Regions from separate parts of the Actinoplanes sichuanensis genome, predicted to be linked through region 3. Evidence: riboswitches for the same ligand, from Rfam matches in the RefSeq annotation. Region 3 holds a riboswitch; each other region holds the start of a gene.
What was found. Region 3 has a riboswitch for ZMP and ZTP ahead of Q0Z83_RS41455 (glycine hydroxymethyltransferase). Riboswitches for the same ligand answer to the same signal wherever they lie in the genome.
Positions count from the first base shown of each region.

Region 1: it holds a riboswitch for ZMP and ZTP, as region 3 does, so the genes downstream of both, Q0Z83_RS50415 (bifunctional 5,10-methylenetetrahydrofolate dehydrogenase/5,10-methenyltetrahydrofolate cyclohydrolase) here and Q0Z83_RS41455 (glycine hydroxymethyltransferase) in region 3, are expected to answer to the same signal.
Region 2: it holds a riboswitch for ZMP and ZTP, as region 3 does, so the genes downstream of both, Q0Z83_RS14105 (metallophosphoesterase family protein) here and Q0Z83_RS41455 (glycine hydroxymethyltransferase) in region 3, are expected to answer to the same signal.

Region 1 is NZ_AP028461.1:10,954,009-10,960,158, reverse strand. It holds gene Q0Z83_RS50430 (outer membrane protein assembly factor BamB family protein) at 1-699, opposite strand, end outside; gene Q0Z83_RS50425 (outer membrane protein assembly factor BamB family protein) at 719-2,035, opposite strand; gene dxs (1-deoxy-D-xylulose-5-phosphate synthase) at 2,077-3,987, opposite strand; ZMP/ZTP riboswitch at 4,131-4,213, shown strand; gene Q0Z83_RS50415 (bifunctional 5,10-methylenetetrahydrofolate dehydrogenase/5,10-methenyltetrahydrofolate cyclohydrolase) at 4,227-5,087, shown strand; gene Q0Z83_RS50410 (class I SAM-dependent RNA methyltransferase) at 5,380-6,150, opposite strand, start outside.
Region 2 is NZ_AP028461.1:3,137,304-3,143,453, forward strand. It holds gene Q0Z83_RS14090 (phosphotransferase enzyme family protein) at 1-491, opposite strand, end outside; gene Q0Z83_RS14095 (TetR family transcriptional regulator) at 488-1,144, opposite strand; gene Q0Z83_RS14100 (MFS transporter) at 1,229-2,656, shown strand; gene Q0Z83_RS14105 (metallophosphoesterase family protein) at 2,714-3,580, opposite strand; ZMP/ZTP riboswitch at 3,604-3,680, opposite strand; gene Q0Z83_RS14110 (hypothetical protein) at 3,775-3,966, opposite strand; gene Q0Z83_RS14115 (NUDIX hydrolase) at 3,963-4,445, opposite strand; gene Q0Z83_RS14120 (hypothetical protein) at 4,499-5,080, shown strand; gene Q0Z83_RS14125 (DUF2332 domain-containing protein) at 5,053-5,997, opposite strand.
Region 3 is NZ_AP028461.1:9,020,643-9,026,792, forward strand. It holds gene Q0Z83_RS41440 (ABC transporter permease) at 1-517, opposite strand, end outside; gene Q0Z83_RS41445 (sugar ABC transporter substrate-binding protein) at 519-1,541, opposite strand; gene Q0Z83_RS41450 (metallophosphoesterase family protein) at 1,776-2,282, shown strand; gene Q0Z83_RS41455 (glycine hydroxymethyltransferase) at 2,391-3,815, opposite strand; ZMP/ZTP riboswitch at 3,836-3,925, opposite strand; gene Q0Z83_RS41460 (STM3941 family protein) at 3,974-4,498, opposite strand; rRNA gene rrf (5S ribosomal RNA) at 4,592-4,708, opposite strand; rRNA gene Q0Z83_RS41470 (23S ribosomal RNA) at 4,817-6,150, opposite strand, start outside.

The DNA.
Region 1 (6,150 bases), 1.9 Mb from region 3:
GCCGGCACCGCGGGCCGCCTCGGCGGTCACCGAACCGCCGGGCGTGGCGGTCCACAGCACCTCGCCGGTGGCCAGGTCGAGGCCGCGCACCTCGGTCCGGACCGGCGGCTCCACGTGCGGCCGGCCGTCGGCCGAGAAGTAGAGCATCCCGGGATCGCCGGACTCCTGGTCGTAGAGGGTGCCGGGCCGGAAGATCCGGTCGGTGAGAACGGCCAGGCCGTCGGGCACCGGGGTGATCCGGTTCGGGGTGGTCCACCGGATCGCCCCGGTGTCCGGGTCCAGGACCGTGCTGGACAGCCCGGCGCCGACCAGCAGCAGCCCGCCGATCCGCTGCACCCGGATCGGGCCGAACACACCCTTCGCCGGGTCGAAGGTGGCGCTGATCGGCACCTCGGCACTCCACAGCCGGTGCGGAGACGGCTGCGGATCCCACGCGGTGAGGGTGCGGCTCTGCCCGGCGAGCACGATGGTGAACACCCGGCCACCGGCGATCTGGATCGTGGACTCGGCGCCGGGCGGGGCCGGGATCAGGCCGAGCGGACGCCAGAAGGTGCCACCGGCCGGGGCCGCGCCGGCCGCGGCCAGCACCAGGAGCACCGCCACGACCAGGCCGAGGTGGCGGTAACGCCACGGGGGCGGGGTACGGCGTCCGGCGATCCGATCGGGCGGGGCGTCCAGATCCAGCTCGATCAGCGCCACGCCACAACCTTCCTGAGGATCACGCCGGCTCGGCCCGATAGGCCCAGACGACCAGTTCGCCGTACATCGACCGGCAGATCAGTCGCTCCGGGGCGGACTGGCACTCCCCGGTGCCGGCCGGCAACTCGGCGAGCACCCGCGGCCGGGACAGGCGCGGGGCCGCGACCGCGACCATGGTACGCGGATCCGCCCCGATCTCCCGGGTGACCAGCACGTCCCCGTCGGCGGTGGCCCCGCCGAGCGGCCGCCAGCCGGTCAGATCGACGAGCACCCGGCCGGTCGACGGGTCGACCAGCGCGGTCGGTGACTTCGGGCCGTCCGCGTAGGCGATCAACCGTCGCCCGATCGTCTCGATCGACCGCCAGCCGGGCCGGTGCCAGCGCGGGTCGCCGGTGGCCGGGTCGATGGCCCGCACCCCGTCCAGGCCGATCAGGCAGGCGAGCGGGCCACACGCCTGCACCTCGCGGGTGGTGCCGGCCGGCGCGGTCCACAGCGGCCGCAGTGTGGCCGGGTCGAAGGCGGACACCTCGATGCCGGAGGGCCCCGGGTGCCGCAGCAGGATCACTCCCCCGGCCACCAGCGGGTTGTCCGGGTCGTAGTTGGCGGCCGGCACCGGCCGCTGGGCGAGCAGGACGCCGGTCCGCCCGTCGTACAGCTGGGCGAGCAGGTCGTCGCGGACCACCAGCATCCGGGCCGTCTCGCCGGCCGGGCCCGGCACGGCCAGCAGGACCGCGGTCGACGGCACCTCGACCCGCCAACGGGGCCGCCCGGTGTCCCGGTCGAGCGCCTCGACGGCCCCCTCCACCCGGCGGCCGGTGCCGGACGACTGGCTGCGCACGCCGTCGACCGAGAACACCAGCCCGGTGCCCTCGAAGCCGACCACGCTGCGGGTGTTGTGCCATCGCTGGTCGCCGGTCGCCAGGGCGACCGCGGTGGTGCCCGGCTCGGTGCTGCCGGCGCCCCACGGGCGCAGCAGCAGGAGCCCGTCACCCGATCGCAGCCGGTAGACCGGGACCTTCTGGTCGACCCGCCACTGCAGGTCGCCGGACTCCAGATCGTAGGAGGCGAGCACACCGACCGACTGGACCACCAGTTGGCCGGTGCCGGTCACCAGGTACGGGTCACCGGAGCCGATCTCGACCCGGGTCAGCGCATCCAACAGCGGGGGCGGCGGCGGCCCGGACGCGGTGAGCGAGAAGAGGACCATCGCCGCGACCACGGCCGGCACCAGCCAGGACGGCATCGCGCGCCGTCCCGGCCGGTCGTACGTGATCGGCTCACCCCGGTCGTAGCCGAGGTCGATGACCATCGGCCCGCTGACGGTGTCCGCACCCATCCGCCAACGGTAACTTTTGAGTAACGAAGTTGCCCAGTGGCTCAGACCCGGATGTCAGGCTCCGCGAGACGGGACACGAACCCGACCACCTCGCGGGCCACATCCTGCGAGGTGAGGCCGAGCGAGGCGAGGATCTCGGCGCGGGTGCCGTGCGGGTGGAAGCCCACCGGCACGCCGAAGTCACGCAGCGGCGTGGACACACCCGCGTCCCGCAGGGCGCTCGCCACCGCGTCGCCGACACCGCCGGCCCGCACCCCGTCCTCCAGCGTCACGACCGCCCAGTGCTGGGCGGCCAGGCCGGTCAGCTCGATCGGCACCGGACGGACCCAGCGGGGGTCGACGACGGTCACCCCGTACCCCTGCTCGGTGATCTTCTCCGCCGCCTCCAGGGCGAGGCCGACGAACGAACCCACCGCGACCAGCAGGATGTCCTGGGTTTCGCCCTCGCGGAGCACGTCCACCTGGCCGACCCGGCGGATCGCCGGGGTGTCCGGCGCGACCGCGCCGGTCGGGAAGCGCACGATCGTCGGCCCGTCCTCGACCGCGACCGCCTCGCGCAACTCCTCACGCAGCGTCGCCGAGTCACGCGGCGCGGCGATCCGCAGCCCCGGCACCACACCGAAGACGCTCATGTCCCACATGCCGTAGTGACTCGGCCCGTCCGGCCCGGTGATCCCGGCCCGGTCCAGCACGAAGGTCACCGGCAGGTTGTGCATCGCCACGTCCAGCAGGACCTGGTCGAAAGCCCGGTTCAGGAAGGTGGCGTAGACCGCGACCACCGGGTGCAGGCCGCCCATCGCGAGACCGGCCGCCGACGTCGCGGCGTGCTGCTCGGCGATGCCCACGTCGTAGGTGCGCTCCGGATACTTCTTGGCCAGCTCGGCGATGCCGGTCGGCTCGGCCATCGCGGCCGTGATGCCCACCACGTCCAGCCGCTCGTCGGCGATCCGGACCAGCTCGTCGGCGAAGACCGCGGTCCACTTCAGCGACGGCTTGGCGGTCAGCGCGCCGGTCTGCGGGTCGAACGCGCCCGGGCCGTGCAGGCAGTCCGCCTCGTCCTGCTCGGCCGGCCGGTAGCCGTAGCCCTTGCGGGTCACCGCGTGCACGATGACGGGCGCGTTGAAGCCCTTGGCCCGCCGCAGCGCCGACTCCATGGCCTGCTGGTCGTGACCGTCCACCGGCCCGATGTATTTCAGGCCGAGGTCCTCGAACATCGGCTGCGGGCTGACCGCGTCCTTGATGCCCTTCTTGACCGCGTGCAGCACCTCGAAGACCGGCTTGCCCACCACCGGGGTCTGGCCCAGCGCGTCCTTGACCAGGTCGAGCACCTTCTCGTAACCCGGGTTGAGGCGCAGCGTGGACAGGTGGTCGGCGAGACCGCCGATGGTCGGCGCATACGAGCGACCGTTGTCGTTGACCACGATCACCAGACGGTTGCGCGTGGCCGCGATGTTGTTGAGCGCCTCCCAGCACATGCCACCGGTCAGCGCGCCGTCACCGACGACCGCGACCACGTGACGGTCCTCACCGCGCAGTGCGAACGCCTTGGCCAGACCGTCGGCGTAGGACAGGGCGGTGGAGGCGTGCGAATTCTCGATCAGGTCGTGCTCGCTCTCCGCCTGGCTCGGGTAGCCGGTGAGGCCACCACGCTGGCGGAGCAGATCGAAGCCGTCCTGCCGGCCGGTCACGATCTTGTGGACATACGACTGGTGGCCGGTGTCGAAGAGGATCTTGTCGCGCGGGGAGTCGAAGACCCGGTGCATGGCCAGGGTCATCTCGACCACACCCAGGTTGGGACCGAGGTGGCCCCCGGTCCGCGACACCTTGGCGACGAGGAAGTCACGGATCTCGGCCGCGAGCAGGGTCAGCTGCTCCGCGGTCAGTCGCTTCAGATCACCCGGATTGGTGATGCTGGTCAGCAGGCCGGCCGGGGTCGAGGGGGAGTCGCTCATGGGGGAAGAGTCTATCCGTGTGCCGCCCGGACGCGACTTGAGCGAACGGACCGTCACCATTCCTCCACACAATCGCGACCTCCCCCGACCGGTGTACGGCCACACCCCGGGTGGGCAGCGGGCGAAGCCGTCCGGCATCCTGGAGGGCACGCAGCGACTGGCGGCACAGGGATGGTCGAACCATCGGGGAGCTCGTCACGCGGAGTCGACCGCCTGGGCTCCCGGCTGAGGAGTCACACATGTCCACTGCTCGTCTCCTGCCCGGCGCTCCGGTCGCCGAGGCGGTCCTCGACGACGTCAAGGCCCGGGTCGCCAAGCTGAAGGACCGCGGGATCCGGCCCAGCCTCGCCACCATCCTGGTCGGTGACGACGACGCCTCCGCGGGCTACATCCGGATCAAGCAGAAGCAGGCCGCCGAGCTCGGCTTCGAGTCCCCGCACGAGCACCTCAGCGGCGACGTCACCCAGGCCGACCTACTCAAGGTCATCTCCGCCTACAACGACGACTCCGACGTGCACGGCGTCCTCATCCAGTACCCGATCCCGGCCCACCTGGACTACGACGCGGCCCTGCAGACCCTCGACCCCGACAAGGACGTCGACGGTATGCACCCGCTCAACATGGGCCGCCTCGCCGTCGGCCTGCCCGGCCCGCTGCCCTGCACCCCGGCCGGCATCGAGGCGCTGCTCGCCTTCCACGGCGTCGAGGTCTCCGGCCGCGAGGTGGTCATCCTCGGCCGGGGCGCCACCCTCGGCCGCCCGCTCGCCATGCTCCTCGCCCAGAAACGGCCGACCGCCAACGCCGCGGTCACCGTCGTGCACACCGGCGTCAAGGACTGGCCGCGTTACGCCCAGCGCGCCGACATCCTGATCGCCGCCGTCGGCGTCCCCGGCATCGTCAAGCCGGAACACGTCAAGCCCGGCTCGGTGGTGATCGGTGCCGGCGTCCGCTACGAGGGCCGCCGCCTGCTGCCGGACGTCGAGGAGTCGTGCGCCGAGGTGGCCGGAGCCATCACCCCACGGGTCGGTGGCGTGGGCCCGACGACGGTCGCGATGCTCTTCCGCAACGCGGTGGCCGCCGCCGAAAGGGCCAACCCCTGATTCGGTACGCCGTGGGCCGCCCTCAACCGCAGCCACCCCGCCCCGCCCGCGCTACGCGAGGTGGCTGCCCCTTCCGGGCCGAAACGCGCCCGCCGGGCTGATCCGCCCGTCACCGACCGGCCGACCGGGCTGTCACCGCCCCACCCGGCTCCGAGGCCTCTCGGCGCCGGCTCACCCCAGCAGCTGATCCTCAGGCTGTCACCGCGGCGCGGTGCCAGCCCTGAGCACCGGCCGGGACGTCCCAACTGCGGGGACAGGTCTGAATGCCGGCCGGGAGACCGGCCGCTGGACGTCAGGCCGGGACCAGGTGGGCCACGCATTCGATGTGCTGGGTCATCGGGAAGCAGTCGAACGCCCGTAGCTTCTCCAGGCGCCAGCCCAGCGACACGAACGTCTTCAGGTCGCGGGCCAGGGCCGCCGGATCGCACGCCACATAGGCGATCGCCCGTGGGCGGGCCGCGGCCAGCGCCCGGACCACCCGGGCACCGGCGCCGGACCGGGGCGGGTCGAGCACGACCAGATCGACCGGGCCGGTCACCCGTCGCCGGGCCAGCGCCACGTCGACCCGCGCCTCGACGATCTCGGCCTGCGGGCGGCCGTCGGAGCCGATCAGCCCGGCGAGGTTGGCCCGGGCCGCGGCCACCCCGGTCGGGGACGATTCGACGACGGTGACCCGGCCGCCGGTGCGTTCGGCCACGGCGGCGGCGAACAGACCGGCGCCGCCGTAGAGGTCCCAAGCGATCTCTCCGGCGGCCGGCCGGAGCATCTCCAGCACGGCGTTGACCAGTGTGTCCGCGGCCGACGGGTGGACCTGCCAGAACCCCTGCGGCGGGATCCGCCACGCGCGGCCGGCGGCGAGTTCGATCACCTCGGGCGGGCCGGAGAGCCGAAACAGCGGGCCGCCCTCGGGGGCATCGGTGAGGTCGTCGTCGGGTGCCGGGCCGGCCGATCCGGACGGGCGGCCGAGGACCGCGACGTCGCCGCCGGTGGACGCGACCGCCTGCAGCGCGTCGACATTGGGCCAGTCGTTGGCGAGCACGTCGAGCGCCTGGATGGCGGGGTG
Region 2 (6,150 bases), 5.9 Mb from region 3:
GCGGGATGCGCGTCGAACCAGCTCACCGCCGCGTCCCGGCAGCGCCGCAGAATGCCGCCCTCCTCGGGCCGCGCCGCCTCGTACGTCCGCAGCCAGTGCTCCAGCTCCGGATCCGCGACCACCTCGGCGGGCGTCGCGAAGCCACCGCGCTGATCGGTGATGCCGGTTTCCGCGGCGGCCGCATGGAGCTCGGCCAGCAACCGCCCCCGGGCCCGCTGCTCGTCCGGCCCCCGATCCCTCGGCACCCCGGGCAGCCTTTCGAACATCACCCATGCCCCCTCCGGTACGACCAGAGGCGCCTCGATCGGCTCGGGGGTGGGCCAGCCCAGCGCCCGCAGCGCGGCGGCCACCCGGAGCGGATAGCGCCAGTCCTGCTCGGTGAAGAACTTGACGATCACCGGTCGGCCGTCGCGTTCGGCGGCCCAGGTGCCGTTGACCCGGTCGGTCAGCGCCCGCGGATCGACCAGCCCCCACCTGGCGAACGGGGTCACCGGGCGATGCCGATGCCGGCCAGGATGAGGTCGATGCCGGCCAGGAACTGCTCACGATCGTCGTGGTCGCCGAGCTGGGCGGCGACCCCGCGTAGGAACGGGAACTCGGCCGCGTCCAGGTTCGCCCACAGCTGCGCCTCGGCCCCGAGCGTCTCGGCCCGGCTCGTGCCGTGCTCCCGGGCCCGGGCGTTCGCCGCGTTCTGCCCGGCCACCCCGAGGATGAAGCTGTACAGCGCGGACGCCGCGAAGAACCGCTGACCGGCGGGCATCCCCATGGCCTGCACCTGCTGGCCGATCCGCTCGATGATCCGCAGCGACGCCGAGCGGGACGCCAGCCCGGCCAGCTGCCCGCCGATCCACGGATGGCCGTCGATCGCGTCGAACATGCCGAGCGCGATGGCCCGGATCGCGTCCTGCGGGGTGGTGTCGGCTTCGTCACCCCGGAGCACGTCGGCGAGGACCGCACCGGTGGCCGCGGCGAGCAGTTCGTCCTTGTTCGCCACGTGCCAGTAGATCGCCCCCGCCCCCGTCTTCAGCCTGGTGGAGAGCGCACGGAAGGTCAGTCCGCTCTCACCGCCGGCGTCGAGCATCTCGATCGCGGTGTCGACGATGCGGTCTCGGGAGAGGGCGTCGTGAGCGGTCCTGGTAGCCATACGACCATCTTGACACGCCTGGAACGACGTTCCACTCTTAGTTTCTGGAACGACGTTCCAGTGAAATTCGAGAAAGGTCCGCATATGAGTGCGATCACCCTGGAGAAGCCGGCCGCCGCCGGATCCCTGCGAGCCGTCTGGCCGGCCATCCTCGGCCTGTCCGTCGTCTTCCTCGTCGAGATGCTCGACAACTCCGTCCTCAACGTCGCCCTGCCGACCATCGCCCGCGAACTGCACGCCTCCGCCACCGACCTGCAGTGGATCACCTCCGGCTACTCCCTGCTGTTCGGCGGCCTGATGATGGCCTTCGGCGCCATCGCCGACCGGTTCGGCACCCGCCGGATGATGCTCCTCGGCCTCGTCCTGTTCGCCCTGGCCAACCTCGCCGTCCTGGTCGTGCACACGCCCGGCCAACTGATCGCGGTCCGCGCCGTCATCGGCATCACCGCCGCCATGACCGCCCCCGGCACCATGGCCCTCTGCTTCCGCCTCTTCGACGCCGAGAACCTGCTGATGCGGGCCACCTCACTGATCACCACCGTCGGCCTCGTCGGCCTCGCCCTCGGCCCCACCGTCGGCGGTCTCGTCCTGCAGGTGCTGCCCTGGCAGACGCTGCTCGTCATGAACGTGCCGATCGCCGTACTCGCCATCCTCTGCATCCGCGGCGGCATCCCGGCCGACGACCCGGCCCAGCGCAACACCTCGCCGCTCGACCTGCCCGGCGCCCTGCTCGGCACCGTCACCATCGTCCTGGCCCTGTGGACCGCCACCCTCGCCGTCGAAGAGGGCTGGAGCAACGCCACCCCGTGGCTGGCCGGCCTCGGCGCCCTCACCGCCGCGATCGTCTTCGTCGTCCACGAACGCCGCACCGCCCACCCGCTGTTCGACTTCGCCCTGATCAAGCGGCCCGCCGTCTCGGCCAGCCTCGCCTACGAGGCGGCCATGGGCCTCGGCATGGCCGTCATCGCCTTCAGCGTCTCCCTGCAACTGCAGCTCGTCTGGGGCTGGACCCCCGCCCAGGCCGCCCTCGGCAACCTCCCGCAGGTCATCGTGATGCTCGCGATCGGCCCGTTCGTCGAGAAGATCGTCACCAGACTGGGCACCCAGCGCGCCGCCCGCATCGGCGCCGCCGCCGTGATCACCGGCCTGCTCGTCTACGCCCTCCTCGGCCGCTACGACTACGCCTGGATCGCGGTCGCCCTCGCGCTCACCGCCGCCGGCATGCGCGTCGTCGCCACCATCGCGGGTGTCACCGTCATGCGCGGCCTGCCCGAGGACCAGACCTCCACCGGCGCCGCCCTCAGCGACACCAGCCAGGAGGTCGCCGCCAGCATCGGCATGGCCGTCACCGGCACCATCGTGGCCGCCGCCCTCACCGGCTCCCTCGCCGACCTCACCAGCGGTACGGCCTCCGCCCACGCCTTCGAGAACGCCGTCACCACCGCGACGCTGGTCCTGACCGCCGTCTGCGCCGCCCTGGTCACCTGGGCCGCCCGCCGTGCCCGCGCCTGACCACCGCCACCGCGGCGACCACCGGCCATCACCGGCGGTCGCCGCGGTGCCCGCGGTCTACTCCTCGGCGCTCACGTCCCGCCCCGACCCGGTGTCGACCAGGTAGACCTGCTCACCCGCACGCGGATCGCGCGCGTGCAACGTGTGGAACACCGGCGAGAACGGCCCGCCCAGGTCCACGACCGTCGCGCCCGCGCCGAGCACCCCGCGCACCAGATGCGGCGGCGCGGTCAGATCGATCCGGGTGACCACACCCGGGGTCACCCACACCGGGATCCCGCTCAGGAACCCGGACAACTGCGAGTGGTAGTGACCGCACAGCACCGCCCGCACATCACTGCCGGCCAGCACCTCGGCCAGCCGCTCGCCGTTCTGCAGATTCACCCGCGCCATCGACGGCGACGCGCCGGTGACGATCGGCGGATGGTGCAGGGCCACGACCGAACCGGCCGGTGCCGGTCGCTCCAACAGCCCACCCAGCCAGGCCAGCTGCTCCTCGTCGACGAACCCGTGCACCGAACCGGGGACCAGACTGTCCAGCGTGATGATCCGCAGCCCGGACACCGCACTGACGGCCGCCCGCTGCGGACCCGGCGACCCGAGATCCGCCCCGTCCGGCCCGAGATGGGCACTGCCGAACACTTTCGCGAACGGCTCCCGGGCGTCATGGTTACCCGTCGTGTAGACGTGCGGGATCCCGCGCTCCCGGGCGAACGCGCCGACCCGCCGCAACACGGCGGCACATCCCTCGGCCGAGCCGTCGTCGGCGATGTCCCCGGTGACCAGCACCAGGTCGAGGTCGGGCACGAACCGCGCGTCATGCAGGATCCGGTCGAGCGCCCCGGCCGCGTCGACCCCGTCCTCGTCGAAACCGGACCCGGTCACGTGCGGGTCGGACAGATGCAGAATGCGGTGGGTGGCCATGGGCAGCTCCTCATCCGGTGTCGGACGAGCACCCAGGCGGTCGATGCCCTTGACGTCACTCCCCGGTGGTGTCCCACCCGCGCCAGTCGTGTGCGACCAGGCTACCGCCGCCGCGCCGTCTGGTCCGCCCGGTCCGGATGAGGTCCCGCGCGACCGGCTCGCGCGCCGTGCGATCCGGCTGCTGCGGCCGCCGGTCACTGGCGGCGGCTGATCGCGGCCTCCAGCCGTAACCCGGAGCCGATCACCACGAGCATCCCGGCGAAGAAATACCCCTTCGCGGGGGTGGCGTCGGTGGCCAGGCCGACCAGGGTGATCAACAGCCCGGTGACGATCGCCATGGTGCCGGCGATGCGGGCGGTGTCGGCGCGTCGTTCTACCTTTTTCACCCGGCGAGACGGTACAGGGTGAGGGCGGCCAGTGAGGGGGCGTCGACGATCTCCCCGCGCCGGATCATCGCGGTCACCTCGTCGTCGGTGAACGCCCGATGGATCATGTCCTGCTCGCTCGCCTCCCGATCGGGTTCCCCTTCGGCCAGCCCGGTCGCCAGGTAGACGTCGAAGCCCTGCGTGCAGTACCCGTACGCCTCGAAGAGATGTCCGAGATGGACCATCGCCTCGGCCCGCAGCCCGGTCTCCTCGGCGAGTTCCCGCCGGGCCAGCGCGGCCTGCTCCCCTCCGGCCCCGGCACCCCAACTGCCCTGCGGAAACTCCCAGGCCCGCCGCCCGACCGGATACCGGAACTGCTCCACCAACCAGAACCCGCGCTCCCACCGGGGCAGCACCAGCGCGAAATCCGGCTTCTCGACCACCCCGTAGATCCCCGGACTGCCGTCCGGCCGACGGACCTCGTCCTCCCGTACCGTCATCCACGGATTCTGATAGACGACGCGACTGCTCACCTGCTCCATGGAGGTCTCCGATGCTGTTGACGATCTCCGGATCGAGTTGTTCGGGAAAGACGACCACGGTCCGTGCCTGCGGACCGATCGACGGCCTGGTGTGGCACGACTTCGACGAGATCGGCGTGCCGTCCGATGCGGACCTCGTGTGGCGCCAACGCAGTCTGGAGGCTTGGATCCGGCGCGCGCTGCGCTACCAGGACGACGGCCTCGACATGCTGCTCACCGGCCAGTCGCCGCTCGGCGAGGTGCTCGCCTGCCCGTCCGCGCCGGCCCTGGACGGCATCGCCGCCTGCCTGCTCGACGTCGACGACGAGGTGCGACGGCAGCGCCTCACCCGACGTGACCCCGGCCGGTGGGACGCCAGGGCCACCGAGAGGTTCATCGGTTGGGCGCAATGGCAACGCGGCCATGCCGCCGACCCCTCGCACCGACCGGAAGCGATCATGAACGGCGCATGGGACCAGATGCGCTGGACGCTTCCGGACAGCTGGTCGGTTCCGGTCATCGACACCACCGGCCGAACCGTTGCGCAATCCGCCGCCGAGGTGCGCCGCTGGATCGACCGGCACCGTCAGCCCGCGAACCAGGACATCGCCTGACCGTGCCCGCGGGCCCAGGCCAGCGGCACCCCGTCCAGGGCGACCACATTGTGCAGCGTGTCGTCCGGGGCCGGCGGCAGATCCCCGAACGGCACCACACCCGGCGCCTCGACCGAGATCCGGTGCCCGGGCAGTGTCTGGACCAGCTCCTCGAACGCCTGCCGACGATCGTCCGGGACCTGGTACAGCACCGACGTATGGAAGATCACCAGGGTCGCCCCGGCCGGCGCCTGCGCCACCAGGGCCGGCAGGTCGTCGACCAGATCGCCACGGATCAGGTGCGGCGGATCGGCGGCGGCGATCGCAGCGGCCGTCGTCAATCGCGCCCGGCGATGCTCGTGCTCCGGCCAGATCAACGCGTCCAGCCACGCGACATCATCGGAATCGGTCACCCGCAGCGGGTTGAGATCCAGGCCGGCCCGCCACACCACCTCCGGCAACCGGTCCGGCGCCTCGACTCCGGTCAGATCGCACTCCAGGACCGGACCGCCGGTCCCGAGCCGCCGGTCACCGTAACGGTAGGAATACCGATCGGGATAAAGCCCCAGCCCGGCCGACGCGCCGACCTCCAGCAGGGCGAGCGGTTGCGGCAACCTCAGCAGTACGGGCAGGAGCACCGCACATCGACCCGGCTCGTTCGTCTGAGTCGCCCGGCCACGCAGGTTCGGTGCGATCTCCGCCCAGCGCGCCACCGTGAAGTCACGGAAGGCGGCCGGATCGTCGACCGGTCCACCGAGCAGCCGCACCACCCCGAACAGCAGGTTCGGCTGACGCTTGGCCTCCGGAACCGTCTCCAGCAACTCGTGGATCGTCGCGTCACCGGCGACAGCCCGCGACAGGCGCTCATAGATGGGGGAGACCCCGTGGGCCTCCCGGGCGGCGAACTCGGCATAGGTCTCAGCGGTCGTCACTCCCACGATCTTGGCACAGCCGATCCCGGCGGAACCGAGGCGGTGGTGCGCGCCCGTCATCCAACGTGACGACAGATTGATCGCGCGGCGAGATGCCCGATCGGGGTACGTCCGGAGGCAGTCGCACATATTCGGCGGTGTCACGACCCTACCGTCCGC
Region 3 (6,150 bases):
CGGTCCACGTCATCAGGCCCGGCATGTCCGCGCCGCGGACCGTCTCGCTGTTGCTGACCACCGAGTTCAGCGAGAAGAAGATGGTCAGCGTGCCGAGCGTGACGATGAACGGCGGCAGTTTGATCCGGGTCACCAGAAATCCGTTGATCGCACCCATCGCCGTGCCGCAGGCGAACCCGAGCAGCAGCGCGAGCGGCGCCGGCACCCCCGCGTCGGTCGCGAAGAGCGCCATCAGGATCGACGAGAACACCGCGATCGCCCCGGCCGACAGGTCGATGCCGGCGGTCAGGATGATCAGGGTCTGCCCGAGCGCCAGCGTCGCGATCACGGTGACCTGCAGCAGCACCAGCGACAGGTTCGCGGCCGAGAAGAACCGGGCGTTGACGATCGAGAACGCCACGATCGCCACGACCAGCACGGCGAGCGGCCCGAGGACCGGGTTGCCGTGCAGTAGGTGTTGCAGTCGCAGCCCGAACGAGTCGTGCCGCCGTACCTCGAAATCAGCGGTGGCGGTCATCTCACCCCCAGCAGTTCTGTTTGCCCCACGCGGAGTCCTTCGCCTCCACGCCGGCCTGCGGTTGGTCGGTGATCAGTTGCACGCCGGTGTCGACGAAGTCCTTGCCGGCGGTGTTCTGTGGTTTCACACCGGTCTTGGCGTACTCCGCGATGGCGGCGACGCCGAGCTCGGCCATCTTGATCGGGAACTGCATCGACGTCGCGCCGATCACCCCGCCGGCGACGTTGTCGACACCGGGACAACCACCGTCGACCGAGACGATGGTGACCTCACGCTCCCGCCCGGCCGCCTTCAGCGCCTGGTAGGCCCCGGCCGCCGCGGGCTCGTTGATGGTGTAGACCAGGTTGATCGACGGGTCCTTCTGGAGCAGGTTCTCCATGGCGGTCCGCCCGCCCTCTTCGTTGCCGTCAGTGACGTCGTGCCCGGCGATCCGCGGGTCACTCTCATCCCCGATCCGCCCCTTGTCGGCGACGTCGATGCCAAAACCTTCAAGAAAACCCTGATCACGTTGTACGTCCACAGACACCTGATTGGCGTTGAGGTCGAGCATCGCGATCCGGGCGTCCTTACCCTCGGTGGCGAACTTCGCCTTCGCCCACTGCCCGATCAGACGCCCGGCCTCGTAGTTGTCGGTGGCGAACGTGGCGTCCGCGGCCTCGGCCGGCTCGACCGGCGTGTCCAGTGCGATGACCAGCATCCCGGCCTCGTGTGCCCGGTCGATCGCGGGCACGATCGCCTTCGAGTCGTTCGGGGTGATCATGAAGCCCACGGCACCGAACGAGATCAGGTTCTCGATCGCCAACACCTGTGCCTCGTTGTCGCCGTCCACCTTCCCGGCGAAAGTCTGCAGGTCGACCCCGGCGGTGGCGGCCGCACTCTGCGCGCCCACCTTCATGGTCACGAAGAAGGGATTGGTGTCGGTCTTGGTGATCAGCCCGACCACGGGCTCACCGGTGCCGCGATTGCACGCGGCACCGGCGAAAACCAGTAGCAGACCACTCGCGGCCACGACGAACCTGCGCATTCCCCCTCCAAGACATCGAGGAAGACCGTTGCCTTGGAGTAGACGCTCAGGTCAGCGGGCTGTCAACCGGAGGTCACGGAAAGTTGCCGGCGTAGGACAGAACGGTCGCCGTCCCGCCCGTGCTGTTGACGACGTGATCTCGACGGATCCCGATGACCACTCGTTCGAACCGGTTCCGGCAGGGCACGAAGGAACACCCAGGAGCCGCCTGAACGGGCAATTAGGATGGAAAGCATGCGGCTCGTTCTGCTCAGCGACACGCACTTACCGAAACGTGCCCGCGACCTCCCCGCCGAACTGTGGTCGGCGATCGACCGGGCCGACGTGGTCATCCATGCCGGCGACTGGGTCGACGGCAGCCTGCTCGACCGGCTCGAGACACGCGCCGCCCGCCTGATCGGCTGCTACGGCAACAACGACGGTCCGGAGTTGCGGGCCCGACTCCCGGAGATAGCCCGAGCCGACCTCGACGGTGTCCGCCTAGCGGTGATCCACGAAACCGGCCCGGCGGCCGGCCGCGAGAAACGCTGCGCGGCCAGGTTCCCCGACACTGACGTGCTCGTCTTCGGCCACTCGCACATCCCGTGGGACACCACCGCCCCGACCGGCCTGCGCCTGCTCAACCCCGGTTCACCCACCGACCGCCGGCGCCAGCCCGACCACACATACATGACCGCGGACATCACCGCCGGAGCCCTCCACGAGGTAATCGTCCACCGGCTCCCACCCCGCACCCCCTGACTTCACCGTTCAGTCAAGGCGGCCCAGAAACCGAAAACCCCCGGCCGGCCTCCAGGGCTGTCTCGCGGCTACCGAGACAGCCCTGAAGACCAGCCGAGGGCGGGTGGGTCAGGCCAACGAGACGGACGGGTAGAGCGGGAACGGCGACAGCAGCTCGGTGGCCTGCTTGCTGATCCGGTCGGCGAGCGACGGGTCCAGGTTGAACTTCGCCTTCGAACCCTCGGCCGGCGAGGTGGCCGCGAGCACGGTGTGGATCAGGTCGGCGATCTGGTCCATCTCGGCGACGCCGAGGCCGCGGCTGGTCAGGGCCGGAGTCCCGACCCGGATGCCGGAGGTGTACCAGGCGCCGTTCGGGTCGTTCGGGATCGCGTTACGGTTCGTCACGATGCCGCTGTCGAGCAGGGCCTGCTCGGCCTGGCGGCCGGTGATCCCGAACGGGTGCACGTCGAGCAGCACCAGGTGGTTGTCGGTGCCGCCGGAGACCAGCTGCACACCACGCTTCAGCAGGCCCTCGGCCAGCGCCTGGCTGTTCGTCACGATCTGCTGGGCGTAGGTCGAGAACTCCGGCCGACGGGCCTCGGCGAACGCGATCGCCTTCGCCGCCATCACGTGCGGCAGCGGGCCACCGAGCACCATCGGACAGCCGCGGTCGACCTGGGAGGCGAGCTCCGGCTGGCAGAAGACGGCGCCACCGCGCGGGCCACGCAGGCTCTTGTGGGTCGTGGTGGTGACGATGTGCGCGTGCGGGATCGGGTTGTAGTCGCCGGTGAACACGCCGCCCGCGACCAGGCCGGCGAAGTGCGCCATGTCGACCATGAAGGTCGCGCCCACCTCGTCGGCGATCTCGCGCATCTTCGCGAAGTTCACTTTCCGGGGGTACGCCGAATAGCCACCCACGATCACCGCGGGCTTGAACTCCTTGGCACTCTCCAGGAGGGCCGCGTAGTCGATCTGACCGGTCGCCGGGTCCACCCCGTAGCTGCGCTGGTCGAACATCTTGCCGGAGATGTTCGGGCGGAAGCCGTGGGTCAGGTGCCCACCGGCGTCCAGCGACATGCCGAGCAGACGCTGGTTGCCGAACGCCTGCCGCAGCTCGGCCCACTCGGCGTCGGTGAGGTCGTTGATCTGCCGCCTCTCGAACTTCTTGAGATACGGCACCTCGACCCGGTCGGCGAGGATGGCCCAGTAGGCGACCAGGTTCGCGTCGATCCCGGAGTGCGGCTGGACGTACGCGTAAGGCGCACCGAACAGAGCCTTGGCATGCTCGGCCGCGACCGACTCGACGATGTCGACGTTCTGGCAGCCGGCGTAGAACCGGCGGCCGACGGTGCCCTCCGCATACTTGTCGGAGAGCCAGTTACCCATGGCGAGCAGAACCGCCGGGGAAGCGTAGTTCTCACTCGCGATCAGCTTCAGCGACTCGCGCTGGTCGGTCAGCTCCTGCGCGATCGCGTCGGCGATGCGCGGCTCGACGGAACGGACCACGTCGAGGGCGGAGCGGAAAGCGATGGACTCGGCGTTCAACTCAGGCATGGGACCTCCCTATCACGTAGCGAAGAGGCCCAGGCGCACGGCATACGTCATGTCGACGGAGCCGCTCCACGATGGTCAACCATCCGAACGCGCCAGTCACGGCCCACCCTCAGCATACCGGCGCCCGACCGGGCGCCCGCACCCCATTGCGATGCTGCTCACCGCCGGTCTTCATGCCAGGCGGGGCCGGACGTCGCCTCCTGCCAGTACTTGACGATGGCCTGCTGCAATTCGTCGACGGACACCATCAGCCCGCCCACGGCGATATTGACGCCAAGGAACCCGATCTGCCGGTTGACCTGCTGCAGCATCCGTTTGCCGCCGGTCAGATACTGCTTCTCAAAACCCTCGTCGATCAACACCACGACAAACCACTGCCGCTGTACGACCAACTGTTCCACCCCGCGTACCACGTGCCACGGAATGACCTGCGAAGACAGGCGAACGTCACGCACTCCCTCGGTGGACACCTCGACGACCGGGTCACGCCGGAACAACTGCTGTCCCACCCGCACCGCCCCGAACCCGAAGAACAGCACCCCGAAGGCACCGATCACGAAGAGGACCACGTTGAAGGATGGACCGGGCCGGCTCGCCCAAGCCATGAATGCACTGGCGGCGATCAGGGCGAACGCGGCCACCAGAAGGCCGGCGGTCTTCGGCAAAGACCGGTACACGAGCACGGTTCTCTCCATCGACGTAGGTGCGAAGCACTCTAGTGGATGGAGACAAAGAAAAGGCCCACCCGTTTCCGGGTGGGCCTTTCCATACGATGAGTCCGGCGGCGTCCTACTCTCCCACACCCTCCCGAGTGCAGTACCATCGGCGCTGGAGGGCTTAGCTACCGGGTTCGGAATGTAACCGGGCGTTTCCCCTCCGCTATGACCACCGAAACAGCCATCAGCTTCACGTACAACCAGCAACCTTCAGACTCTCTCAAGCCTCAGGGTGGTCGTTCGTTTGCTGTGAATCACACAGTGGACGCAAGCGCAATGTATAGGGTGGTTAAGCCCTCGGCCTATTAGTACCGGTCAACTCAACACGTTACCGTGCTTACATCTCCGGCCTATCAACCCAATAGTCTATTGGGAGCCTTACCCACTCAAGGTGGTGGGATACCTCATCTCGAAGCGAGCTTCCCGCTTAGATGCTTTCAGCGGTTATCCCTTCCGAACGTAGCCAACCAGCCATGCTCCTGGCGGAACAACTGGCACACCAGAGGTTCGTCCGTCCCGGTCCTCTCGTACTAGGGACAGCCCTTCTCAAGTATCCAACGCGCACGGCGGATAGGGACCGAACTGTCTCACGACGTTCTAAACCCAGCTCGCGTACCGCTTTAATGGGCGAACAGCCCAACCCTTGGGACCTGCTACAGCCCCAGGATGCGACGAGCCGACATCGAGGTGCCAAACCATCCCGTCGATATGGACTCTTGGGGAAGATCAGCCTGTTATCCCCGGGGTACCTTTTATCCGTTGAGCGACACCGCTTCCACACGCAAGTGCCGGATCACTAGTCCCGACTTTCGTCCCTGCTCGACCCGTCAGTCTCACAGTCAAGCTCCCTTGTGCACTTACACTCAACACCTGATTGCCAACCAGGCTGAGGGAACCTTTGGGCGCCTCCGTTACCCTTTAGGAGGCAACCGCCCCAGTTAAACTACCCACCAGACACTGTCCCTCGACCCGATCAGGGCCGCAAGTTAGATACCCAAACCCAACAGAGTGGTATTTCAACAATGCCTCCACCCGAACTGGCGTCCGAGCTTCACCGGCTCCCACCTATCCTACACAATTAAATTCGGATACCAATGTCAAGCTATAGTAAAGGTCCCGGGGTCTTTCCGTCCTGCCGCGCGTAACGAGCATCTTTACTCGTACTGCAATTTCGCCGGGCCTGTGGTTGAGACAGTGGGGAAGTCGTTACGCCATTCGTGCAGGTCGGAACTTACCCGACAAGGAATTTCGCTACCTTAGGATGGTTATAGTTACCACCGCCGTTTACTGGCGCTTAAGTTCTCCGCTTCGCCCCGAAGAGCTAACAGGTCCCCTTAACGTTCCAGCACCGGGCAGGCGTCAGTCCATATACATCGTCTTACGACTTGGCATGGACCTGTGTTTTTAGTAAACAGTCGCTTCCCCCTGCTCTCTGCGGCCATACCACGCTCCACCCGCAAGGGGCTTCACGCGTCCGGCCCCCCTTCTCCCTAAGTTACGGGGGCAATTTGCCGAGTTCCTTAACCACAGTTCACCCGTCGCCTCGGTATTCTCTACCTGACCACCTGTGTCGGTTTCGGGTACGGGCCGCTCGAAACATCGCTAGAGGCTTTTCTCGG